Linked DNA regions of Pseudosulfitobacter sp. DSM 107133. The protein of the gene in region 1 interacts with the protein of each later gene in a pairwise test. Links are inferred from orthologs where the notes say so. Each region holds a gene or a part of one and is shown in the gene's direction. Other genes may lie near its edges.

The links. The genes of interacting proteins can lie anywhere in the genome.
Region 2: the proteins of rho (region 1) and hfq interact in binary tests that used the Escherichia coli proteins (3 or more experiments, as listed by UniProt). The link is inferred for Pseudosulfitobacter sp. DSM 107133 from one-to-one orthologs.

What each region holds. Positions count from the first base shown.
Region 1 is NZ_CP085154.1:44,947-49,497, forward strand. The notes cover bases 1,564-4,479. They hold rho (transcription termination factor Rho), read left to right. Parts: upstream 1,564-2,330; coding sequence 2,331-3,629; downstream 3,630-4,479. Other genes in these bases: DSM107133_RS00230 (CopD family protein), read left to right, coding at 1,760-2,209; mnmE (tRNA uridine-5-carboxymethylaminomethyl(34) synthesis GTPase MnmE), read left to right, coding at 3,648-4,479. Also shown: DSM107133_RS00220 (shikimate dehydrogenase), read right to left, coding at 1-762; DSM107133_RS00225 (nucleoside triphosphate pyrophosphatase), read right to left, coding at 759-1,358; more of mnmE, read left to right, coding at 4,480-4,551. UniProt on the Escherichia coli protein: Facilitates transcription termination by a mechanism that involves Rho binding to the nascent RNA, activation of Rho's RNA-dependent ATPase activity, and release of the mRNA from the DNA template.
Region 2 is NZ_CP085154.1:2,169,719-2,172,613, reverse strand. It holds hfq (RNA chaperone Hfq), read left to right. Parts: upstream 1-1,275; coding sequence 1,276-1,515; downstream 1,516-2,895. Other genes in the region: DSM107133_RS10670 (rRNA large subunit pseudouridine synthase E), read right to left, coding at 2,873-2,895; hflX (GTPase HflX), read left to right, coding at 1,512-2,810; DSM107133_RS10685 (potassium transporter TrkG), read left to right, coding at 1-1,131. UniProt on the Escherichia coli protein: RNA chaperone that binds small regulatory RNA (sRNAs) and mRNAs to facilitate mRNA translational regulation in response to envelope stress, environmental stress and changes in metabolite concentrations.

The sequences.
Region 1 (4,551 bases):
CACAGCCTGATGCAAGAGCATGCCCAAACCATCCACCACCACACAGCCCTGCTCTTCAGCAGTGACCAGCAGCCTGGTCTTGAGCGGTGTATAAACCAGATCAGTCACCACCGTGCCGCGCCGCAACCCGTCCAGCGGAACCCGCAGTTCCGATTTTCCGATCATGCCAAGCGAAGTGGTGTTCACCGTCAACACCGCATCGTCCAGCATATTACCGGCCTGCACCCAGTCATAAACCTGCACCCGGCTGCCAAAGTCGGACGCCAGCCGTTCCGCCCGCACACGGGTGCGGTTGGTCAGCATGATTTCAGGCACCCCTGCGTCCAGCAGCGACGCCACAACCGCGCGCGCAGCACCGCCCGCCCCCAGAACAGCGGCCGGGCCAGATTGCGGCACCCAACCCGGCGCGCCGGACTTCAGGTTTTCCAGAAACCCGTAACCGTCTGTATTGTCGGCCTGAATCTTACCGTCTTTGCGAAAGATAATCGTGTTCGCCGCGCCAATCAGCGTTGCGCGATCGGTCACCAGATCGGCAATCTGCATCACGGCTTCTTTGTGGGGAATGGTGATGTTTACCCCGACAAAGCCCATGCCGGGAAGGGTGCGCAAAACCTGTTCCAGATTTTCCGGCTCGACATGCAAGGGGATGTAATACCCCTTCAGCCCCAAAGTTTTCAGCCAGTGGTGCTGCAACTGTGGTGATTTGGAATGGGCAACAGGCGCGCCGATCACGCCTGCCAGTGGAATTTTCGTATCAGTCACGCCTGAAGAACTCCTCGGACTGTGAGAAAGGCCAGAAGCTGTAAAAGTGGCATACCCAGCACGCTAAAGTAATCCCCTTCGATGCTGGCCATCAACCGCACCCCTTCTTCTTCTATCTTATAGCCGCCGACGCTGTGGCGGATGCTGTCCCAGTTGCGGTCAACATAGTCATGTACATAGGCATCCGACGCTTCGCGCATACGCACGCGCACCTGTCCGATGTGGCGCCAAATCGGTTCGCCGTTCTCACAGATCACCGCAGCCGACAACAAGCTGTGTGTATCGCCGCGCAGGGTGGTCAACTGTGCCACGGCCTGTTCGGGCGTTTCCGGTTTCGACAGCAACGTGCCACGGTGGTCCAGCACCTGATCGCAGCCCAACACAAATGTACCCGGCATCTTGTCGCTGATCTTGCGTGCTTTGATCTCGGCCAGAGTATCCGCAATGTCGCGCGGCCTGGCCTGTTCGGCCAGCATTCCCGCCTTAACACTTTCTTCATCAACGCGTGGTTTCATGACCTCAAAGGCGACACCTGCCTGTGTCAGCATTTCCGCCCGAATGGACGACCCAGAGGCAAGGATGATGGACTGTGGCATGTGGATAACCTTGTGCGAAAACCATGTGCAGCGCGTTGGTCCTTTTGTGGGAATTCTGCGCAGCGGGTTCAATCCCGAATTTCGCCGGCTTTTTGCCCGGCTTCACCGCCGTTGTACCCCCATGCACAAGGATAAGACAGCACCTGTTGGCGAAGATGTTATTGTTACAGTCTCCACAAAGTTATCCACACACCGTAGTGAAATTATCAGGTTTAATCATTTGAAATTAAATGATTATTTTTCCATTCTGCTTTGGTGGCAAATTCAGGGTAAAGTTTTCCCACTGTGCATAACCCGGTGTACGAACCATTAATCCACAGATTTCAAAGCCCCTACTTAATCATCAACCTTTCTTTTCTCTTCTATTTATTATTAGTAAGAGACCAAGAGCAGGGGGCCCCATGATCGACATTCTGAGCAACTGGTATCCCTACATCAAAGCGTTGCACATCATGTCAGTGATCGCGTGGATGGCTGGGTTGTTCTATCTGCCGCGTCTGTTCGTGCATCACGTCGAAACAGCCGGCCTGAGCGGGCCCAGCCATGACCTGTTCCTGATGATGGAAGAAAAATTGCTGCGGGTGATCATGAACCCCGCAATGATCTCGACCTGGCTCTTTGGCCTGCTGCTGGTGATGACACCGGGGATCGTCGGCTGGGATATGGTCTGGCCGTGGACCAAAGGGCTGTCGGTTCTGGCAATGACAGGGTTTCACATGTGGCTGGCACGCCAACGCAAGAACTTTGTCGCGGGCGAGGGGCTGAAAACCGGCCGCACCTATCGCATGATGAACGAGCTGCCAACGCTGCTGATGATCGTTATTGTACTGTCTGTGGTCGTGAAGTTCTGATTTTATTGACTCCGGCACCGCTTTTGCCTATCTGAGCGTAAGCACCCCGTTCGGGGACCGCATCTAGCGATATATTTTTGATTTGGGACAGCCAGGTTTGCGCCGGCTGCGACGTGTTTGCATGACAACTGAAACAATCGAAGCAACTGAAACAGTTGAATGCCTGACGTTGGCCGAGTTGAAGGCCAACAGCCCCAAAGATCTGCTGGCGATGGCCGAAGAGCTTGAGATCGAGAACGCCTCGACCATGCGCAAGGGCGAAATGATGTTCCAGATCCTGCGCGAACGCGCCGATGAAGGCTGGGATGTCTCCGGCGACGGCGTGCTGGAAGTGCTGCAAGACGGTTTCGGTTTCCTGCGCTCGCCCGAGGCTAACTATCTGTCCGGTCCCGACGACATCTATGTGTCGCCCGAGATGATCCGCAAATATTCGCTGCGCACCGGCGACACCATCGACGGCGGTATTCGCGCGCCGGACAATGATGAACGCTATTTCGCGTTGACAGATGTGGCGAACATCAACTTCGAAGATCCCGAAAAGGCCCGTCACAAGATCGCCTTTGACAACCTGACGCCGCTGTACCCCGACGAGCGCCTGACCATGGAAACCGACGAACCCGCGACCAAGGACCGGTCGGCGCGGATCATCGACCTGGTGTCGCCCATCGGCAAAGGCCAGCGGTCGCTGATCGTGGCGCCGCCGCGCACCGGTAAAACGGTTCTGTTGCAAAACATCGCCAACAGCATCGAACGCAACCACCCTGAATGCTACCTGATTGTTCTGCTGATCGACGAGCGGCCTGAAGAGGTCACCGACATGCAGCGTTCGGTCAAGGGCGAGGTTATCAGCTCGACCTTTGACGAACCCGCAACGCGCCACGTCGCCGTGTCGGAAATGGTCATCGAAAAGGCCAAGCGTCTGGTCGAGCACAAACGCGACGTGGTGATCCTGCTGGATTCGATCACCCGTCTGGGCCGCGCGTTCAACACCGTCGTGCCGTCGTCGGGCAAGGTTCTGACCGGTGGTGTGGATGCAAATGCCCTGCAACGCCCGAAGCGTTTCTTCGGTGCTGCACGGAACATCGAAGAGGGCGGCAGCCTGACCATCATCGCGACTGCGCTGATCGACACCGGCAGCCGCATGGACGAGGTGATTTTTGAAGAGTTCAAAGGCACCGGTAACTCGGAAATTGTGCTGGATCGCAAGATCGCGGACAAACGCGTGTTCCCGGCCATCGACATCCTGAAATCCGGCACCCGGAAAGAAGAGCTGTTGGTCGACAAAATCGATCTGGCCAAAACCTTTGTCCTGCGCCGCATTCTGAATCCGATGGGCACCACCGACGCCATCGAATTCCTGATTTCGAAGTTGAAGCAGACCAAGACAAATTCGGATTTCTTCGATTCCATGAACACCTGACCCTTGGGGGCGTGACCGATGGATACGATTTTCGCCCTTGCGACGGCGCAGGGCCGCGCAGGCGTGGCCGTTGTGCGCGTGTCGGGACCGTCAGCGCATAACGTCGGCCGCTTGTTGTGCGAGAGCCTTCCCGATGCGGGAAGCTTTGCTGTTCGCGCTCTGCGATCCGGCGGCGAGCTGTTGGATCGTGCGCTGGTGCTGACTTTTGCTGCGCCACACAGTTTCACCGGCGAGGATGTGATCGAATTGCATCTGCACGGCAGCATTGCGATCATTCAAAGGGTGCTGACCGCCTTGGGTGATTTCGATGGTGTGCGTCTGGCCGAACCGGGTGAATTCACCCGCCGGGCTTTGGAAAACGGCAAGATGGATCTGGCGCAAGTCGAAGGTCTGGCCGATCTGATAGATGCCGAAACCGAATTCCAGCGCGCCCAGGCCATGCAAACGGTCGAAGGGGCGTTAAGCAATGTGGTCGAAGAGTGGCGCGCGCGATTGATACATGCGGCGTCATTGCTTGAGGTGACAATTGATTTCGCGGACGAGGATGTGCCTGTCGATGTTGCGCCCGAGGTTACCGGACTGTTGGCAGATGTGATTGCGCAGGTTTCTGACGAGGTGTCTCGATCTTATATAGGTGAACGTGTGCGCGTCGGGTTCGAGGTGGCGATTGTTGGGCTGCCGAATGCCGGAAAATCAACTCTTCTCAATGCGTTAGCTGGACGTGATGCAGCGATTACGTCAGAATATGCGGGCACCACCCGCGATGTTATCGAAGTGCGGATGGATCTGGATGGATTGCCGGTCACGTTCCTTGATACCGCAGGCCTGCGCGAAAGCGACGATCATGTGGAAGCAATCGGGATTGAACGGGCGATTGCACGTGCCAGTAAAGCGGACCTGCGCGTGTTCCTGACGGATGATG
Region 2 (2,895 bases), 2.1 Mb from region 1 along the record:
CTGTGGCGCGCACAGGTCGGCTGGATGGGCGGGCTGTTGATGTGGATCGCCGCCAGCGCCATTCTTGCGCCCCTGAACCTCGGCGGTTTCGAGGTCACGGCCCGCGCCGAACCGGGCCGTTACGACGAGCGCAACATGCGTTTTCAGCATCCCGAAGGGCGGGCGCGGCTGGTCAAGGTGTCAAAGGCACTAGTGCCGATCTATGTGGGGTTGACGATCCTGTTGTGGATCTTGCTGATCGCGGGGGGCGACCGGTCGTTGGTGGCGCTGTGCCACGCCATGTCGGTGATGGCGACATCGGGGATTTCGCCCGTGGGCGGTGCATCGGGGGCAGGTTCGGGGATTGGCGGTGAAATGGTGATGGCGCTGTTCATGCTCTTCGCCCTGTCGCGCATGACCTTTTCCACCGATACCGTCACTTCGGAAAGCGGCGGCTTGCGCCATGACCCTGAATTTCGCATTGGCATCGCGCTGGTGCTGGGGGTGCCGCTGATCCTGTTCCTGCGCCATTTCATCGGTGCCATCGACATCGGCGAACAAGACCGTTTGATCGCGGCCGGGCAGGCGCTGTGGGGCAGCGTGTTCACGGTGCTGTCCTTCCTGACCACCACCGGATTTGCCAGCGCTCATTGGGAAACCGCGCAAAACTGGTCGGGGCTGGCCACACCGGGGATGATTCTGATGGGCCTTGCGTTGATGGGCGGCGGCGTGGCCACCACGGCGGGCGGTGTCAAATTGCTGCGGGTCTTTGCGCTGTATCAGGCAGGGCTGCGCGAAATGGAAAAGCTGGTGCATCCGCATTCGGTCGGGGGGGGCACATCGTTGGGGCGCCGCGTGCTGAAGGGCGGCGCATTCATTGCCTGGGTGTTTTTCATGCTGTTCGCGATCAGCATTGCGCTGGTCACCACGGTTCTGGGCGCCCTGGGCGTGGGGTTCGAAGCGTCGATGACCATGGCCGTGGCAGCGCTGTCGACCACGGGGCCGCTGTTGGAGTGGGCGGGCGATGCACCCATCCGCCTGCAAGAGCTGGGGCCTGCGGCCAAATCGGTTTTTGCGGCGGCCATGGTGCTGGGGCGGCTGGAAACGCTGGCCATCATCGCGCTTTTAACCCCTGATCTGTGGCGCGGTTGACGCACTGGGCTGTGCCCCAAACGTATCGGCACCGCTAACATCTGTTTTTGGGCTGGAAACTCCGCAACTTGGCCTTCATACTCAGCCGCAATGAGGGATGGCTTGGTCCGCAAGCCTACGACAAGAAAAAAGGTAAGAACCGACATGGCTTCGGACAGACAGAATTTGCAGGATGCCTTCCTGAACCACGTGCGCAAAACCAAGGTGCCCGTGACCATTTTCCTGATCAATGGTGTAAAGTTGCAAGGCGTCATCACATGGTTTGACAACTTCTGCGTGCTGCTGCGCCGCGATGGTCAATCGCAACTGGTGTACAAACACGCGATTTCGACAATCATGCCGAGCCAGCCGATCAGCCTGTACGAGGGCGAAGACGCCTCTTGAGCAAACCTCCGTTTCAGGTGGACGAAAGCGAAGGGCCCCGTTTCACACGGGCCTTTGTGCTGCATCCCGATATAAAATCCGACCGCGACCGGCGCGGCGCCGCTTTGGCGCTGGCCGAAGCCGTGTCGCTGGCCCATGCGCTGCCGCATCTTGATGTGGTGGGCGATCTGATCGTGCCGCTGCCCAAGGTTCATGCAGGCATGTTGTTCGGCAAGGGCAAGATCGAAGAGCTGCGCGCGCGGTTCGAGGCGGAAGAGGTCGAACTGGTTCTGGTCGACGGCCCCGTCACGCCCGTGCAACAGCGCAACCTTGAAAAGGCATGGGGGGTCAAGCTGCTCGACCGCACCGGCCTGATTTTGGAAATTTTCAGCGACCGTGCCGCCACCCGCGAGGGCGTGTTGCAGGTCGAGATGGCGGCGCTGAACTACCAGCGCACCCGCCTTGTGCGCGCCTGGACCCACCTCGAGCGTCAGCGCGGCGGGCTTGGCTTCGTCGGCGGCCCCGGCGAAACCCAGATCGAGGCGGACCGCCGGGCGATTGATTTGCAACTGGTGCGCCTGCGCCGCCAACTGGACAAGGTGGTCAAGACCCGCACCCTTCACCGCGCCGCGCGGGCCAAGGTGCCGTTCCCGATCGTGGCGCTTGTGGGCTATACCAACGCGGGCAAATCGACATTGTTCAACCGTCTGACCGGCGCCAATGTGATGGCCGAGGATATGCTCTTTGCCACGCTGGACCCGACCATGCGCCGTGTGGAACTGGACAACGGCCCCGAGATTATCCTGTCGGACACGGTGGGTTTCATTTCGGACCTGCCCACGGAACTGGTCGCCGCCTTCCGCGCCACGCTTGAAGAAGTGCTGGCCGCGGACATCATCTGCCACGTGCGCGACATCTCGCACCCCGAGACCGAGGATCAGGCCGCCGATGTGCGCGAGATCCTGACCACGCTGGGGGTGGGCAACGAACGCCCGATGTTCGAGATCTGGAACAAGATCGACCTGCTTCCGCAAGCCGAGGCAGACGCCGCCCAGGCCCGCGCCGCGCGCGATCAGGACATCATCGCGATTTCGGCGCTCAAGGGCACCGGTGTCGAAAGCTTCATGTCGATCATTTCCGAGGCACTTCAGGGCCGCGTCAGCCAAGAGGTGCTGCGCCTGAGTTTTGCCCAGGGCAAGAAACGCGCCTGGCTTTTCTCCGAAGGCGTGGCCGTGGACGAAGTGCAGAACGAAGACGGTTTTGTCGTCACCGTCCGCTGGACCCCGAAACAGCGCGCCCAGTTCGAACAGGTCTGATCCCGCTTTCTTTTGGCCTCAAATATCCCGGGTGCCCGGGGGCAGCGCCCCCGTGCAACCTGTCAAACCGCGATCTCGCGCCACA